2 linked regions of the Asticcacaulis excentricus CB 48 genome follow. The protein of the gene in region 1 interacts with the protein of each later gene in a pairwise test. Links are inferred from orthologs where the notes say so. Each region holds a gene or a part of one and is shown on either strand. Other genes may lie near its edges. The genes, in order: ASTEX_RS05355 and grxD.

Region 1 (3,129 bases):
AAGGAAAAGGTCACCAAGGACGCCGAGGCCAAGCTCTATACGGGCGATAAGGCCGAGACGGCGATCTTTGGCACCAATACCTCGACCATCCCCATCTCGCTGCTTGCCAAGGCTTCGGTCGATGCCTCGAAATTCATCGGCATCCACTTCTTCTCGCCGGTGGACAAGATGATGCTGGTCGAAATCATCCGCGGCAAGGAGACGTCGGACGAGACTCTGGCTAAGGCTATCGACTACGTGCTCAAGATCCGTAAGACGCCGATCGTCGTCAATGATGCGCGCTTCTTCTACGCCAACCGCTGCTTCATCCCGTTCACCGCCGAAGGCCTGCACCTGTGGGCCGAAGGCTATGCCCCGGCGCTCATCGACAATGTCGGTCGGGCCACGGGTATGCCACGCGGGCCGCTGGAGATGATGGACGATGTGGCGCTCGACCTTTTGGTCAAGATCACCTCTGAAACCGCCAAGGCGATGGGCGACGCCTATGTGCCCATCCCCGGCGAAAAGGAGGTGGCGCAGATGGTCGCCGACGGGCGTCTGGGCCGCAAGAACGGCAAGGGCTTCTACGACTATCCGGAAGCGGGGGGTAATAAGAGCCTGTGGCCGGGTCTATCGGACAAGTTCACGCCCACCATCACCGATTCGACGCCGGAGCTGGCCGAAGATATCCGCAAGCGCCTGCTTTATATTCAGGCGGTGACGGCGGCGCGCTGCTTCGAGGAGGGTGTCATCAGCGACCCACGCGAAGCCGATGTCGGCTCGATCCTCGGCTGGGGCTTTGCGCCGTGGTCGGGCGGGATCGTCTCGCTGATCGACGCCATCGGTACGGCGAAGTTTGTCGAGGAACTGGACGAACTGACGGTCAAATACGGTGACCGCTTTAACCCGCCGCAATTGTTGCGTGATATGGCGGCGAAGGGCGAAACCTTCTACGGACGGTTCGGAAAGACCGATTCAGCCAAGGCAGCGTAACCCGTCTCAAAAGGGGCTGTTGAAAGAGGGAGCCAATTAGGCTCCCTCTTTTGTGTTGGGAGAGGTGCGTTGAAACATCTGGTAATCTTTTTGCACGGGGTGGGATCGTGCGGTGCGGACATGATCGGTCTGGGGCGGCACTGGGCCGAGGCCTTGCCGGACACGATATTTGCCGCGCCTGACGGACCCGATCCGTTTGATATCTATGCGCAAGCCAGTGGTCGGCAGTGGTTTTCGCTCAAGGGTGTGACGGCGGACAACAGAGCGCAACGGATTGTCGAGGCGCGTGAGGCCTTTGATAAGACCTTGCGCGCCGTCATGGCCGAACGCGGGATAGACGATCCAGCGCGGGTGGCGTTGGTTGGGTTTTCGCAAGGGTCGATCATGGCGCTCGACGCCGCGGTCAGTGGACGCTGGCCTATGGCGGCGGTGGTCGCCTTTTCCGGCCGCCTGTCTTCGCCGTTACCGTGGACGCTCGCGGCCACACCTATCCGGCTGGTGCACGGCGATCAGGACGAGGTGATCCCCTTTGCCGAAACCCTCGAGGCGGCAGAGCGTCTTCTCGCAGCGGGCTTCAGCGCCGACGCCCATATTCTCAAGGGGTTGGGCCACAGTATCAATGCCCCCGGCTCGCGTTTAGGGCGCGATTTTCTAGTGGGGGCTCTGAGTTAGGCCTCTTCCGGCGTCAGGGTCTGCATCGATAAGGCGTGGACCGGGCCGCTCAGTTCTTCACGCAGGGCCGCATTGACGGCGCGTTGACGGGCAACGCGCGTCTGACCGCGAAACGCCTCCGAGACAATCAAGACGGAAAAGTGACTTTCGCCCCCTTCACGCGCGCCCGAATGCCCTTTATGCTTGTCGCTATCGTCAGTGACTTCCAGACGAAGCGGGGCGAAGGCCGCCGTCAGTTTGGTCTCGATGTTCTCGCGTGTTTTACCCATAATTTAACCTCATAAGGGCTTTATAGAGGCCCGACTCCGACCTATATGGTCGGTTTGCGTAAAGTTCAAAGGGTCGCGTTCGAAATCATGAGCGAAGGGTACAAGTACAAGCCGAAGTTTGGTCTGGACATGCGTATTCGCCCGCCCAAGGAGGGCGAGGTGAATGGCAAGCGTCCCGAAGACGATGTGCTGTCGCTGAAGCCGGGTCAGGTGCGTTGCGAATGGCCGGAATGCCATCGCGCGGCCACGGCCAAGGCCCCGAAGTCGCGTGAAATGATGAACGAATACTATAACTTCTGTCAGGCGCACGCGGGCGAGTACAACAAGAACTGGAACTTCTTTGCCGGAATGTCCGAAGGCGAGGCCAAGGCGCACCGCGAAGCGACGATGACCGGTGGCCGCCCTACCTGGGCCTTCCGCGCCTCGGCCGCGTCGCGCGAAGCGGCGGCCTTTAGCGCCGGACGCACCAAGGGGGCGGGCATGTACGATCCGCACTCAGTGTTCGGGGCCGGAGCCGCGCCGCGCAAGCCGGGTGAAGACGCGCCGATCCAGCGTCAGTTCGGCAAGATCGAGCGCGGGGCGTATGCCGATCTTGATCTTGAGGTCGGGGCCGAGCCGGAAAAGGTGCGCGCCGCCTATACCGAACTGCTGAAGCGCTGCCACCCGGACAATAATGGCGGCGACCGTTCCGCGGAGGACAAGCTCCAACGCGTGATCAAGGCCTACAAAGTTCTCAAAAAAATGGGCCTTGCTTAAATGCCTTGAATTTGGCGATCTGGTACGTTGGCGTCACTTGGCCGTATTCATATTACGGGCTGCGTTAGCCTCCTGCCATCTCATCCAAATTGAAGGCTTTTGAGGCGAGCCAGGGTTAAAAACTTCGCACCTACGGCAAGAGGGTTAGGTAGGGGACTATGGCCGAGGTCAGAACCGGTGGATGTCAGTGCGGGGCTGTGCGCTTCCGTGTCGAGGGTGAACTGGGCCACGGCTCCATTTGCCATTGCCGCATGTGCCAAAAGGCCTATGGCAATGTCTTTGCTCCGCTGGTCAGCGTGCGTGAGGCGATGCTCCTCTGGACCAAGGCCGAACCCAAACGCTTCCAAAGCTCAAACCTCGTTCAGCGTGGTTTCTGCCCTGACTGCGGGACGCCCCTGACCTACGAAGCGCCGGACGGCGTGGCGCTGTCTATCGCTGCCTTTGATGATCCCACTGACAT
Region 2 (3,296 bases), on another replicon or contig:
AAGGCGGTTTTGTAGATTTTGACGCCGCGCCAGCGTTCATTTTCCTGCCACATCCACAGCCCGGCAATGATCAGCGGCACCACAAAGGCCAGTACCTGCACCACACGTACCCACGGCTTGGGCTTGGGGTTGCGGATATCCGTCAGATTGGTCATGCGGCGGTCCGTAAATAAGGTAAAGCCATGCCCGCAGAGGCGGACGATTGCCACTTGTTAACCCATTTTGTGATAGTTCCAAGTCTATTGTGTTTGTTAATCGAGTCGTTCTCAAGGCCCTCCCCATGCCCATTGCGCAATCCGATCTCGAAGCCCGCCTGAAAGCCGCCTTCCCGGACGCCGAGATTGTCGTCGAAGATCTGGCCGGGGACGGCGATCACTACAAAGCCTATATCACCGACGCCGGTTTCGCCGGGATGCCGCGCGTGCGCCAGCATCAGAAGGTCTATGCGGCCCTGTCCGATCTGATGAGCGGGCCGTTGCACGCGCTGGCCCTCGAAACCCGCATCCCCTGAAGGCAGGCCCGCCGATGCGCTATCGCCCCTTCGGACGTTCCGGTCAGGCCCTTTCCGCCCTGGGCCTTAATGTCTCATGGGCGAAGCTGGGTCGCAGCCGTCACGCGGTGGCCCGGCTGCTCAATACAGCGCTGGAAAACGGCATCAATACGTTTCACCTGACCTCGGCCCATCCGGAGCTGCTGACCACAGCGGCCGATACGCTGGCGATTGTGGACCGTCGCGTTCTGTTCATCTCCCTGAGCGCCGAAGAAGAGGGCAGTAGCGATCCCGCCGATGAATACCGGCTTGAGCCCCTGCGTGAGCGCCTGCGCGGCGTCATTAAATCGTCGGGTCTGCAATGGATCGATCTGCTCGTCTTCCATGCCAATGGTTTTGACCGGATACCCGACCGTAGCTGGACCTTTATCAACGCCCTGCGCGAAGCCGGGATGCTGAAATTTACCGGGGCAACCGCCAATGATGACCTGATCAAGGTCGCCGTCGATGACGGACGTTTCAACATTCTGAAGACCGTTTTCGACATCGACACCTCGTGGAACAAGCGCCACCTGCTCGACTACGCGCTGGCGCAGGGTATGGCCGTGTTCGGACACGACTTTTTCCCGGCGCAGTATCGCAAACCGGAGGCCGTGGTGCCCAAGTCCGGTTGGCTGGGGCTATTTGGTGGCAAAGCCGCCGATCCGCTGGCCGGGCGCGGCACCTACGCCTTCCTGCATCAGACACCCGACTGGACCGCCGAAGAACTGTGCCTGTCCTACGCCCTGACCCAGCCCAATCTTTCGACCCTGTTCGCCACAGCGGATGATCCCGAACATCTGGAAGCGCTGGCGGCGGTCGTTGAACGCGCCATGCCGACCTCGGTGCCGGCGCAGATCGAGATGGCCCGCTTTTCGGCTCAGGCCGATACCTTGGCGAACGCGCGCAAGAAACAGGCCTGATCCACTGGATTTTATGGCGCTCTGTGCCTATATCCGTCCCATAAATCCTTTTTCCGGAGTGCCAGCCGTGAGCGCCGATCTCAATACCGAAGTGCATCAGTTCATTGATGGCACCATCAAGAACAACCCCGTCGTCCTGTTCATGAAGGGCACGCCGGATCAGCCGCGCTGTGGCTTCTCTTCGCTGGTGGTGCAGGTACTGGACCATCTGGGCGTTGAGTTCGCCGGCGTCGATGTGTTGCAGGACAATGATCTGCGCGAAGGCATCAAGGCCTATTCCGACTGGCCGACCATCCCGCAACTCTATGTCAAGGAAGAGTTCATCGGCGGCGCCGACATCGTGCGCGAGCTGTTCCAGAACGGCGAACTTGAGACGCTTCTGGCCGAAAAAGGCGTGCTGGAGGCCTGATTTTCGCCGTCTCTTTCATACGCCTGACACACGCCCTACCCAATTTGGGTCAGGGCGTTTTTGTTGACTTGTCAGCGCGCGGGCAGCGGGTGTTTTAAGACCGGTTTTGCCACGCAGGGGGGATTAGGATGCGAAAGACAGCGATTATTGGCCTGAGTCTCTGCCTGAGCCTCGGCCTGTCTCTTATGGCCAGCCTGTCGCATGCCGCTGACAAATGGATTGTCGCGCAGAGCCCGAATTTCACCGTCTATTCCAACGTCAACGCCAAGGCCACCGAGGCCTATGTGCGCAATCTGGAAAAGTTTCGCTACATTATCGGGGCCTTTTATGGCCTTTCCGGCCCCGATGCCGAGCCGCAGCCGCGGATGAGGATGTATTTTCTGTCCAGCCGCTCTGACCTGAAACAGGTCTGGCCCAGGATGGACTCCGATGTCGCCGGTTTCGTGCGTATCTGTGCCGCAGGTATTACCGGGTTTTCGACCTATGAAGGCGATACTATCGCTTCGGCCTCAAAGGTTCAGAACCTCGCTGAAAACACCAGCCAGCATTTTTTCTTCCATGAATATACGCACATATTCATGTTTCAGAATTCTCAGATCTTCTATCCGCGCTGGTTTGTCGAAGGGTTCGCCGAATATTACGGCACGACGAAGATTCTGAATGATGAGGCGGTGGTCGGCATGGCCCTGTCGTGGCGTATACGAGAACTGAACTCACCCGGCGCCCTATCCTATGAAGAGATACTCCGCGATGCACCCTCCACGCGGCGGCCACGCACGAACTTCTATGCCCAGTCGTGGCTGCTGACCCACTGGATCCTGAGTGACCCGGCACGGCGTGAGGCCTTCCGCCACTATCTTGAGCGCCGCAGCAAGGGGGAGGACGCGGTGGTCGCTTTTGAAGCGGTTTTCGGTGTGCCGGTCAAATCGCTGTCGTCGGTCCGGTGGAGCTATATGAATTCGCTGAAGGCGACGGTTTATCGCATCCGGGATATGCCGGACCCAAAAATCAGTTTGTCGCCCATGCCGGTCAGTGCCGACAAGCTGGCGCTGTGGGATGCCGCGTCTATGACCTGCATACCCCGCGACTACAGGACAGCGTTGCTGGAGAAAGTCCAGAAGGAGGCCGCCAGATATCCGGACGATGCCTATGCGCAGGGCGTGCTGGCGCGCGCCGAAATCCAGCACGGCGATGAACAAAAGGGGCTTGCCTACTATCAGACCTACACAGCGGCCCACCCCGATGACGCCGAAGGCTTCTACCGTCTGGGTCAGACCTGGTATCTGATGAGCGTTCACAAGCTTTTTCAACCGGGGGAAACCTTCGACTCTCAGATGCGCAAGGCGCGCGAGGCGTTTCGTAAGGCCTATGCTCTTGACCCGATGAACGCCTCCAATCTCAACTATCTGGCGCGCGCGGCGAAGACGGGGCCGGA

The links.
Region 2: the proteins of ASTEX_RS05355 (region 1) and grxD interact in binary tests that used the Escherichia coli proteins (3 or more experiments, as listed by UniProt). The link is inferred for Asticcacaulis excentricus CB 48 from one-to-one orthologs.

Annotation. Positions count from the first base shown.
Region 1 is NC_014816.1:1,129,120-1,132,248, forward strand. What follows is about bases 278-3,087. They hold ASTEX_RS05355 (BolA family protein), read right to left. Parts: upstream 1,914-3,087; coding sequence 1,641-1,913; downstream 278-1,640. Other genes in these bases: ASTEX_RS05345 (3-hydroxyacyl-CoA dehydrogenase NAD-binding domain-containing protein), read left to right, coding at 278-972; ASTEX_RS05350 (alpha/beta hydrolase), read left to right, coding at 1,042-1,644; ASTEX_RS05360 (J domain-containing protein), read left to right, coding at 2,001-2,669; ASTEX_RS05365 (GFA family protein), read left to right, coding at 2,828-3,087. Also shown: more of ASTEX_RS05345, read left to right, coding at 1-277; more of ASTEX_RS05365, read left to right, coding at 3,088-3,129. UniProt on the Escherichia coli protein: Transcriptional regulator that plays an important role in general stress response. Has many effects on cell morphology, cell growth and cell division. Acts by regulating the transcription of many genes, including dacA (PBP-5), dacC (PBP-6), ampC and mreB.
Region 2 is NC_014817.1:770,511-773,806, forward strand. Bases 214-3,190 are described here. They hold grxD (Grx4 family monothiol glutaredoxin), read left to right. Parts: upstream 214-1,519; coding sequence 1,520-1,861; downstream 1,862-3,190. Other genes in these bases: ASTEX_RS15260 (BolA/IbaG family iron-sulfur metabolism protein), read left to right, coding at 281-511; ASTEX_RS15265 (aldo/keto reductase), read left to right, coding at 526-1,452; ASTEX_RS15275 (hypothetical protein), read left to right, coding at 1,990-3,190. In the rest of the region: ASTEX_RS19460 (tetratricopeptide repeat protein), read right to left, coding at 1-155; more of ASTEX_RS15275, read left to right, coding at 3,191-3,296. UniProt on the Escherichia coli protein: Monothiol glutaredoxin involved in the biogenesis of iron-sulfur clusters.